Regions from separate parts of the Peribacillus sp. NPDC097264 genome, predicted to be linked through region 1. Evidence: a T-box and tRNA genes for the amino acid it is inferred to sense, from the RefSeq annotation. Region 1 holds a T-box; the other holds one or more tRNA genes.

The links. The T-box of region 1 lies ahead of ileS (isoleucine--tRNA ligase). A T-box ahead of a tRNA ligase gene usually reads a tRNA of that ligase, here a tRNA-Ile.
Region 2: it has a tRNA-Ile gene. The T-box ahead of ileS (isoleucine--tRNA ligase) is inferred to sense a tRNA for this amino acid. The anticodon was not compared.

What each region holds. Positions count from the first base shown of each region.
Region 1 covers NZ_JBNNSR010000002.1:410,796-413,978, reverse strand. The annotation lists gene ACQKL0_RS04605 (RNA-binding protein) at 1-416, shown strand, start outside; gene ACQKL0_RS04600 (DivIVA domain-containing protein) at 502-1,017, shown strand; T-box leader at 1,081-1,328, shown strand; gene ileS (isoleucine--tRNA ligase) at 1,418-3,183, shown strand, end outside.
Region 2 covers NZ_JBNNSR010000006.1:329,977-333,159, reverse strand. The annotation lists partial or broken rRNA gene ACQKL0_RS12210 (23S ribosomal RNA) at 1-15, shown strand, start outside; rRNA gene rrf (5S ribosomal RNA) at 135-250, shown strand; tRNA gene ACQKL0_RS12200 (tRNA-Val) at 261-336, shown strand; tRNA gene ACQKL0_RS12195 (tRNA-Thr) at 352-427, shown strand; tRNA gene ACQKL0_RS12190 (tRNA-Lys) at 449-521, shown strand; tRNA gene ACQKL0_RS12185 (tRNA-Leu) at 534-615, shown strand; tRNA gene ACQKL0_RS12180 (tRNA-Gly) at 624-698, shown strand; tRNA gene ACQKL0_RS12175 (tRNA-Leu) at 711-799, shown strand; tRNA gene ACQKL0_RS12170 (tRNA-Arg) at 809-885, shown strand; tRNA gene ACQKL0_RS12165 (tRNA-Pro) at 896-972, shown strand; tRNA gene ACQKL0_RS12160 (tRNA-Ala) at 991-1,066, shown strand; tRNA gene ACQKL0_RS12155 (tRNA-Met) at 1,099-1,175, shown strand; tRNA gene ACQKL0_RS12150 (tRNA-Ile) at 1,186-1,262, shown strand; tRNA gene ACQKL0_RS12145 (tRNA-Ser) at 1,284-1,376, shown strand; tRNA gene ACQKL0_RS12140 (tRNA-Met) at 1,480-1,553, shown strand; tRNA gene ACQKL0_RS12135 (tRNA-Asp) at 1,560-1,635, shown strand; tRNA gene ACQKL0_RS12130 (tRNA-Phe) at 1,643-1,718, shown strand; tRNA gene ACQKL0_RS12125 (tRNA-His) at 1,737-1,812, shown strand; tRNA gene ACQKL0_RS12120 (tRNA-Gly) at 1,817-1,890, shown strand; tRNA gene ACQKL0_RS12115 (tRNA-Ile) at 1,895-1,971, shown strand; tRNA gene ACQKL0_RS12110 (tRNA-Asn) at 1,983-2,057, shown strand; tRNA gene ACQKL0_RS12105 (tRNA-Ser) at 2,059-2,149, shown strand; tRNA gene ACQKL0_RS12100 (tRNA-Glu) at 2,153-2,224, shown strand; gene ACQKL0_RS12095 (ABC transporter permease) at 2,323-2,793, opposite strand.

The sequences.
Region 1 (3,183 bases):
TCGGTGATATTATAGTGACAGAGGAGCAAGTCCAATTTATTGCAACAGGGGAAATGGATTCATACCTTACGGGAAACCTGGATAAGATAGGCAATGCTTCCGTAACCATTAAAAGGATTCCGATTGAGGATATCCTTGTGGTGAAGGACAACTGGGAAGAGCAGGTCAGTACCGTTAGCTCATTAAGGCTTGATAGCGTACTTTCTGCTGTTTTGAATATTTCCCGGCAAAAAGCCCAGACGTTGATATCGTCGGGGAAAACCAAGGTTAATTTCAAGCAAACGGAGAGCGTTTCTGAAGAATGCCGTGAGGGGGATACTCTATCCATCAGGGGTTTCGGTCGATGTAAAATCACTTCAATCGATGGGAAAACGAAAAAGGATAAGTGGAGAATCTCATTAGGTAGGAAAAAATAATTTAGTTGTTAGCAGGATTCACATATTTTTTGTCGAATATAGAGTTTTAATGTAATAGAGTAGAAATTGTTCTGGAGGTGCAACAATGCCCTTAACCCCGATAGATATACATAACAAGGAATTTAGTAAAGTATTTCGAGGGTATGATGAAGATGAGGTTAACGAATTTCTAGACCAAGTCATTAAAGATTATGAATTGATTCTAAGAGAAAAGAAAGAAATGGAAGAAAAATTGAACGAGACGTTCGATCGTTTAGGTCATTTCACGACTATCGAGGGCACGCTTAATAAGTCTATCATTGTCGCGCAGGAAGCTGCAGAAGAATTAAAGCGCAATGCCCAAAAAGAAGCCAAACTGATCATCAAGGAAGCAGAAAAGAATGCTGATCGGATTGTCAATGAGTCGCTTGTGAAAGCAAGAAAAATAGCGATGGATATAGAAGACTTGAAAAAACAATCGAAGGTTTTCCGTACTCGCTTTAAAATGCTTGTCGGAGCACAGCTCGATTTGTTGGATAATGACGACTGGGATCATCTGCTTGAATACGAAGTGGATGCATCTGAAATAGAATTAAATGATGGAGTAGATGAGGAAAATTAAACGTTTCCTTGACTTCAAGCACTTTTTTCGCATATAATTTTTTAACAATACTATTCATGATGACATTAGACGATGACAGGGACAGTAAATTCCTCATATCCTTATATGTAGCGACCCGGGGACGGTGTAAGCCCGGGATAAGAGAAGGAATTGAACATCACCCTTGAGTTCTGAATTGAACCTGCTTATGCAGCAAGTAAACGATGCGTATCATTCACGTTACGAATGCTCGAGAGGAAAGGATTCAGCCGTTTTGTGAATCTTTCTAACCAGGGTGGTACCGCGGGAAGCAAAGCTTTCTCGTCCCTTTTTCAGGGATGAGAAGGCTTTTTATTTTGTCTGCGAATTGGGTCAATCAACTCAAATGAAGTTATGGATAGATGGATGGAGGAATTTTATAATGGAATATAAAGATACTTTATTAATGCCTAAAACTGAATTTCCAATGAGGGGCAACCTTCCGAAGCGCGAGCCTGAAATTCAGGAAAAGTGGAAAGAGATGGACATCTATAAAAAAGTGCAAGAGCACACTGAAGGGCGACCGTTATTCATTTTACATGATGGACCTCCATATGCAAACGGTGATATCCATATGGGTCATGCCTTGAATAAAGTTTTAAAAGATTTCATCGTCCGTTTTAAGTCCATGAGTGGTTACCATGCACCGTATGTTCCAGGCTGGGATACGCACGGTCTCCCAATTGAAACGGCTTTGACTAAAAAAGGCGTGAACCGTAAAGAAATGAGCGTCGCTGAATTCAGAAAGCTATGTGAAGAATATGCATACGTACAGATTAACAATCAACGTGAGCAATTCAAGCGGATTGGTGTTCGCGGGGATTGGGATAATCCTTATATTACGTTAAAGCCTGAATATGAAGCACAACAGATCAAGGTTTTTGGTGAAATGGCGAAAAAAGGCTATATCTATAAAGGGAAGAAACCTGTTTACTGGTCCCCTTCGAGTGAATCGGCTCTTGCTGAAGCGGAGATTGAATACCAAGATAAACGTTCGGCTTCAATCTATGTAGCATTTGAAGTGACTGATGGTAAAGGTGTCATTGATGAAGGTGTAAAAATCATCATTTGGACGACAACACCATGGACGATTCCGGCCAACCTTGGAATTTCCCTACATCCACAATTGAATTATGTGGTCGTTGCAGTGGAAAATGAAAAATACTTAGTGGCAGAAGCCTTATTGGAATCTGTTAAAGAAACGCTTGGATGGGAAAACCCAACTATCGAGAAAACGGTAAAAGGCAGTGAGTTGGATCGTGCTGTAGCGAAACATCCTCTATATGATCGTGAATCACTAGTGATGTTAGGTGAGCATGTAACGACTGAAGCTGGAACAGGTTGTGTTCATACAGCTCCAGGACACGGGGAAGATGACTTTATCATCGGTCAGAAATATGGCTTGGATGTTCTTTGCCCAGTCGATGAAAAAGGTGTCATGACTGAAGAAGCAGGGGAGTTTGCTGGATTATTCTATGATAAAGCAAATAAAGCGATTTCCGAAAAATTAACTGAAGTGGGAGCCCTGTTGAATCTTACATTCATCACACATTCGTTCCCACATGACTGGCGGACGAAGAAGCCGACGATCTTCCGTGCAACTGCACAGTGGTTCGCTTCAATCAAGGACTTCCGTGATGATTTGCTGAAGGCAGTCGAAGAAACGAAATGGGTACCGGCATGGGGTGAAACACGCCTATTCAATATGGTCCGTGACCGAGGAGATTGGTGTATCTCCCGACAACGTGCATGGGGTGTGCCAATTCCAGTATTTTACGCAGAAAATGGCGAACCAATCATCACGGACGAAACCATCAATCATATTTCAGAATTATTCCGTGAGCACGGTTCAAATATCTGGTTTGAAAAAGAAGCAAAAGATCTTCTACCACAAGGCTTTACACATGAAGGAAGTCCAAACGGTATCTTCACTAAAGAAACGGATATCATGGATGTATGGTTCGACTCCGGTTCTTCCCATCAAGCGGTTCTTGAAGAAAGAGAAGAACTTCAACGTCCGGCTGACCTTTATCTTGAAGGGTCCGATCAATATCGCGGTTGGTTCAACTCATCACTTTCAACAGGTGTTGCCGTGACAGGAAAAGCACCATATAAAGGTGTACTTAGCCATGGGTTCGCATTAGACGG
Region 2 (3,183 bases), on a different contig from region 1:
CGAGGACTTAACCAACGCTTTTAAAAAATGAACACCTTCTAATATATTATCTAGTTTTGAAGGAATGAAAATTTCTTCTTGCTTTTTTTCAGAGATATGCTATAATAGTAAATGTCCTAAAAAAGTTAACAATGTTTGGTGGCGATAGCGAAGAGGTCACACCCGTTCCCATTCCGAACACGGCAGTTAAGCTCTTCAGCGCCGATGGTAGTTGGGGGTTTCCCCCTGTGAGAGTAGGACGCCGCCAAGCATATAAATATGGAGGATTAGCTCAGCTGGGAGAGCATCTGCCTTACAAGCAGAGGGTCGGCGGTTCGATCCCGTCATCCTCCACCATTATTTTTTACACCTGCCGGTGTAGCTCAACTGGTAGAGCAACTGACTTGTAATCAGTAGGTTGGGGGTTCAAGTCCTCTTGCCGGCACCATTTTCATAGTAAGACAAGCATGAGCCATTAGCTCAGTTGGTAGAGCATCTGACTTTTAATCAGAGGGTCGAAGGTTCGAATCCTTCATGGCTCATCACTTTTTCATGCGGGTGTGGCGGAATTGGCAGACGCACCAGACTTAGGATCTGGCGCCGCAAGGCGTGGGGGTTCAAGTCCCTTCACCCGCATCATTCATGCGGAAGTAGTTCAGTGGTAGAATACAACCTTGCCAAGGTTGGGGTCGCGGGTTCGAATCCCGTCTTCCGCTCCACTTTTCGTATGTGCCGGGGTGGCGGAACTGGCAGACGCACAGGACTTAAAATCCTGCGGTAGGTGACTACCGTACCGGTTCGATTCCGGTCCTCGGCACCATCTTAATATGCGCCCGTAGCTCAATTGGATAGAGCATCTGACTACGAATCAGAAGGTTGTAGGTTCGACTCCCGCCGGGCGCACCATGTTTTTTTGCGGGAAGTAGCTCAGCTTGGTAGAGCACTTGGTTTGGGACCAAGGGGTCGCAGGTTCGAATCCTGTCTTCCCGACCATGTGATTTTTAATGAAATGGGGCCTTAGCTCAGCTGGGAGAGCGCCTGCCTTGCACGCAGGAGGTCAGCGGTTCGATCCCGCTAGGCTCCACCATTTTTTCAAAAAAAGAAAACTTATATTATTTTGGCGGTGTAGCTCAGCTGGCTAGAGCGTACGGTTCATACCCGTGAGGTCGGGGGTTCGATCCCCTCCGCCGCTACCAATAAATATAAGGACCTTTAGCTCAGCTGGTTAGAGCAGACGGCTCATAACCGTCCGGTCGTAGGTTCGAGTCCTACAAGGTCCACCATAGAATTTTTTTCTTAGCCACGGAGGTATACCCAAGTTCGGCTGAAGGGATCGGTCTTGAAAACCGACAGGGGAGTCAAATCCCGCGGGGGTTCGAATCCCTCTACCTCCTCCATTTTTTTAAAAAGCAACAAGTTGTTTTAAAGCAACCTTACATATTAGGAAGTAAAAAAACAGTATTCATGAAAACTTGATGCAAAATGATTCATTATTACCGTCGCGGGGTGGAGCAGTCCGGTAGCTCGTCGGGCTCATAACCCGAAGGTCGCAGGTTCAAATCCTGTCCCCGCAATCATTAGGTCCCGTGGTGTAGCGGTTAACATGCCTGCCTGTCACGCAGGAGATCGCGGGTTCGATTCCCGTCGGGACCGCCATTTTTTAGGCTCAGTAGCTCAGTCGGTAGAGCAAAGGACTGAAAATCCTTGTGTCGGCGGTTCGATTCCGTCCTGAGCCACCATTACAATTTCATATTACGGCGATTGTGGCGAAGTGGTTAACGCACCTGATTGTGGTTCAGGCATTCGTGGGTTCGATTCCCATCAGTCGCCCCATTTCGCGGGTGTAGTTTAGTGGTAAAACCTCAGCCTTCCAAGCTGATGATGAGGGTTCGATTCCCTTCACCCGCTCCAATATGGGCCTATAGCTCAGCTGGTTAGAGCGCACGCCTGATAAGCGTGAGGTCGATGGTTCGAGTCCATTTAGGCCCACCATATTTTATTGTTCCGCAGTAGCTCAGTGGTAGAGCATTCGGCTGTTAACCGAACGGTCGTAGGTTCGAGTCCTACCTGCGGAGCCATGGGGAAGTACTCAAGAGGCTGAAGAGGCGCCCCTGCTAAGGGTGTAGGTCGCGCGAGCGGCGCGAGGGTTCAAATCCCTCCTTCTCCGCCATTCGGCCCGTTGGTCAAGCGGTTAAGACACCGCCCTTTCACGGCGGTAACACGGGTTCGATTCCCGTACGGGTCATAAAAAGAAGCATACATAAGTATGCTTCTTTTTTTATGACTGTTTTTTCTTATTATAGAAGTATTTTATTAATCGGATGTTTAATAAAATACTTCTATCTATTTAACCGATTGCGTAACGTGCATTCCTACCATAATGATCACTACTATTCCTACGAATACTCTATCAATGTTGAAGTTCGCTGAAGGCTGTGCAATAAAATAGCCTATTCCCCCCGTTGAAACAAACATTTCAGCAGCAATTACACCAACCAAGAACTGCCTGATTCCTACACGTAATCCAGATACAATTTGGGGTAAAGAACCTGGAAGAGCGACCGTAAGGAAAGTTTGAAGCTGAGAAGCTCCGAAAGCCTTTGTCACTCTTGTGAGATTGGGGTCAAGATTCTGTACACCGGACATGGTATTGAGAATAATCGCGAATACACCTGCGAGAAAGACGAGTAATACTTTGCTAGAAAATCCGGATCCCATCCATACCATGATTAAAGGCAGTAGGACAATGCGAGGGGTACCTAGCATTGCGGTTAGAAAAGGATCAAAAGCTTTATACCTAAAGGTTTGTACCATCCAGTAATTAGTCCGACGCCCATCCCTACGAAAGCAACTAGAATGAATCCTACGGAAAAGTTCTTAAGTGTGAATGCCAAGTTTTCCAAAAGTACACCGCTTACAGCTAGTTGATATCCGACCTGTACCATTTGCAATGGAGAACTTAAAAATATAGGATTGATTACTCTAAATTGATAGAGTAACTCCCAAAAGATGAGTACACTTAAGAAGCTAATCAAACCTATATAAGGTGGTCAGCTACATCGTAGGAGTCTTTTTTCTATAAGTTTGATTAAAGGAAGAGACCTTTTATTAGGATGGGCATATAATATGTCTTCCGTCACTGGACGGTATCTTAATTTATAGAATATATAGGAGCCTGTAATCCTTTTACAAAAAAAAAGACCG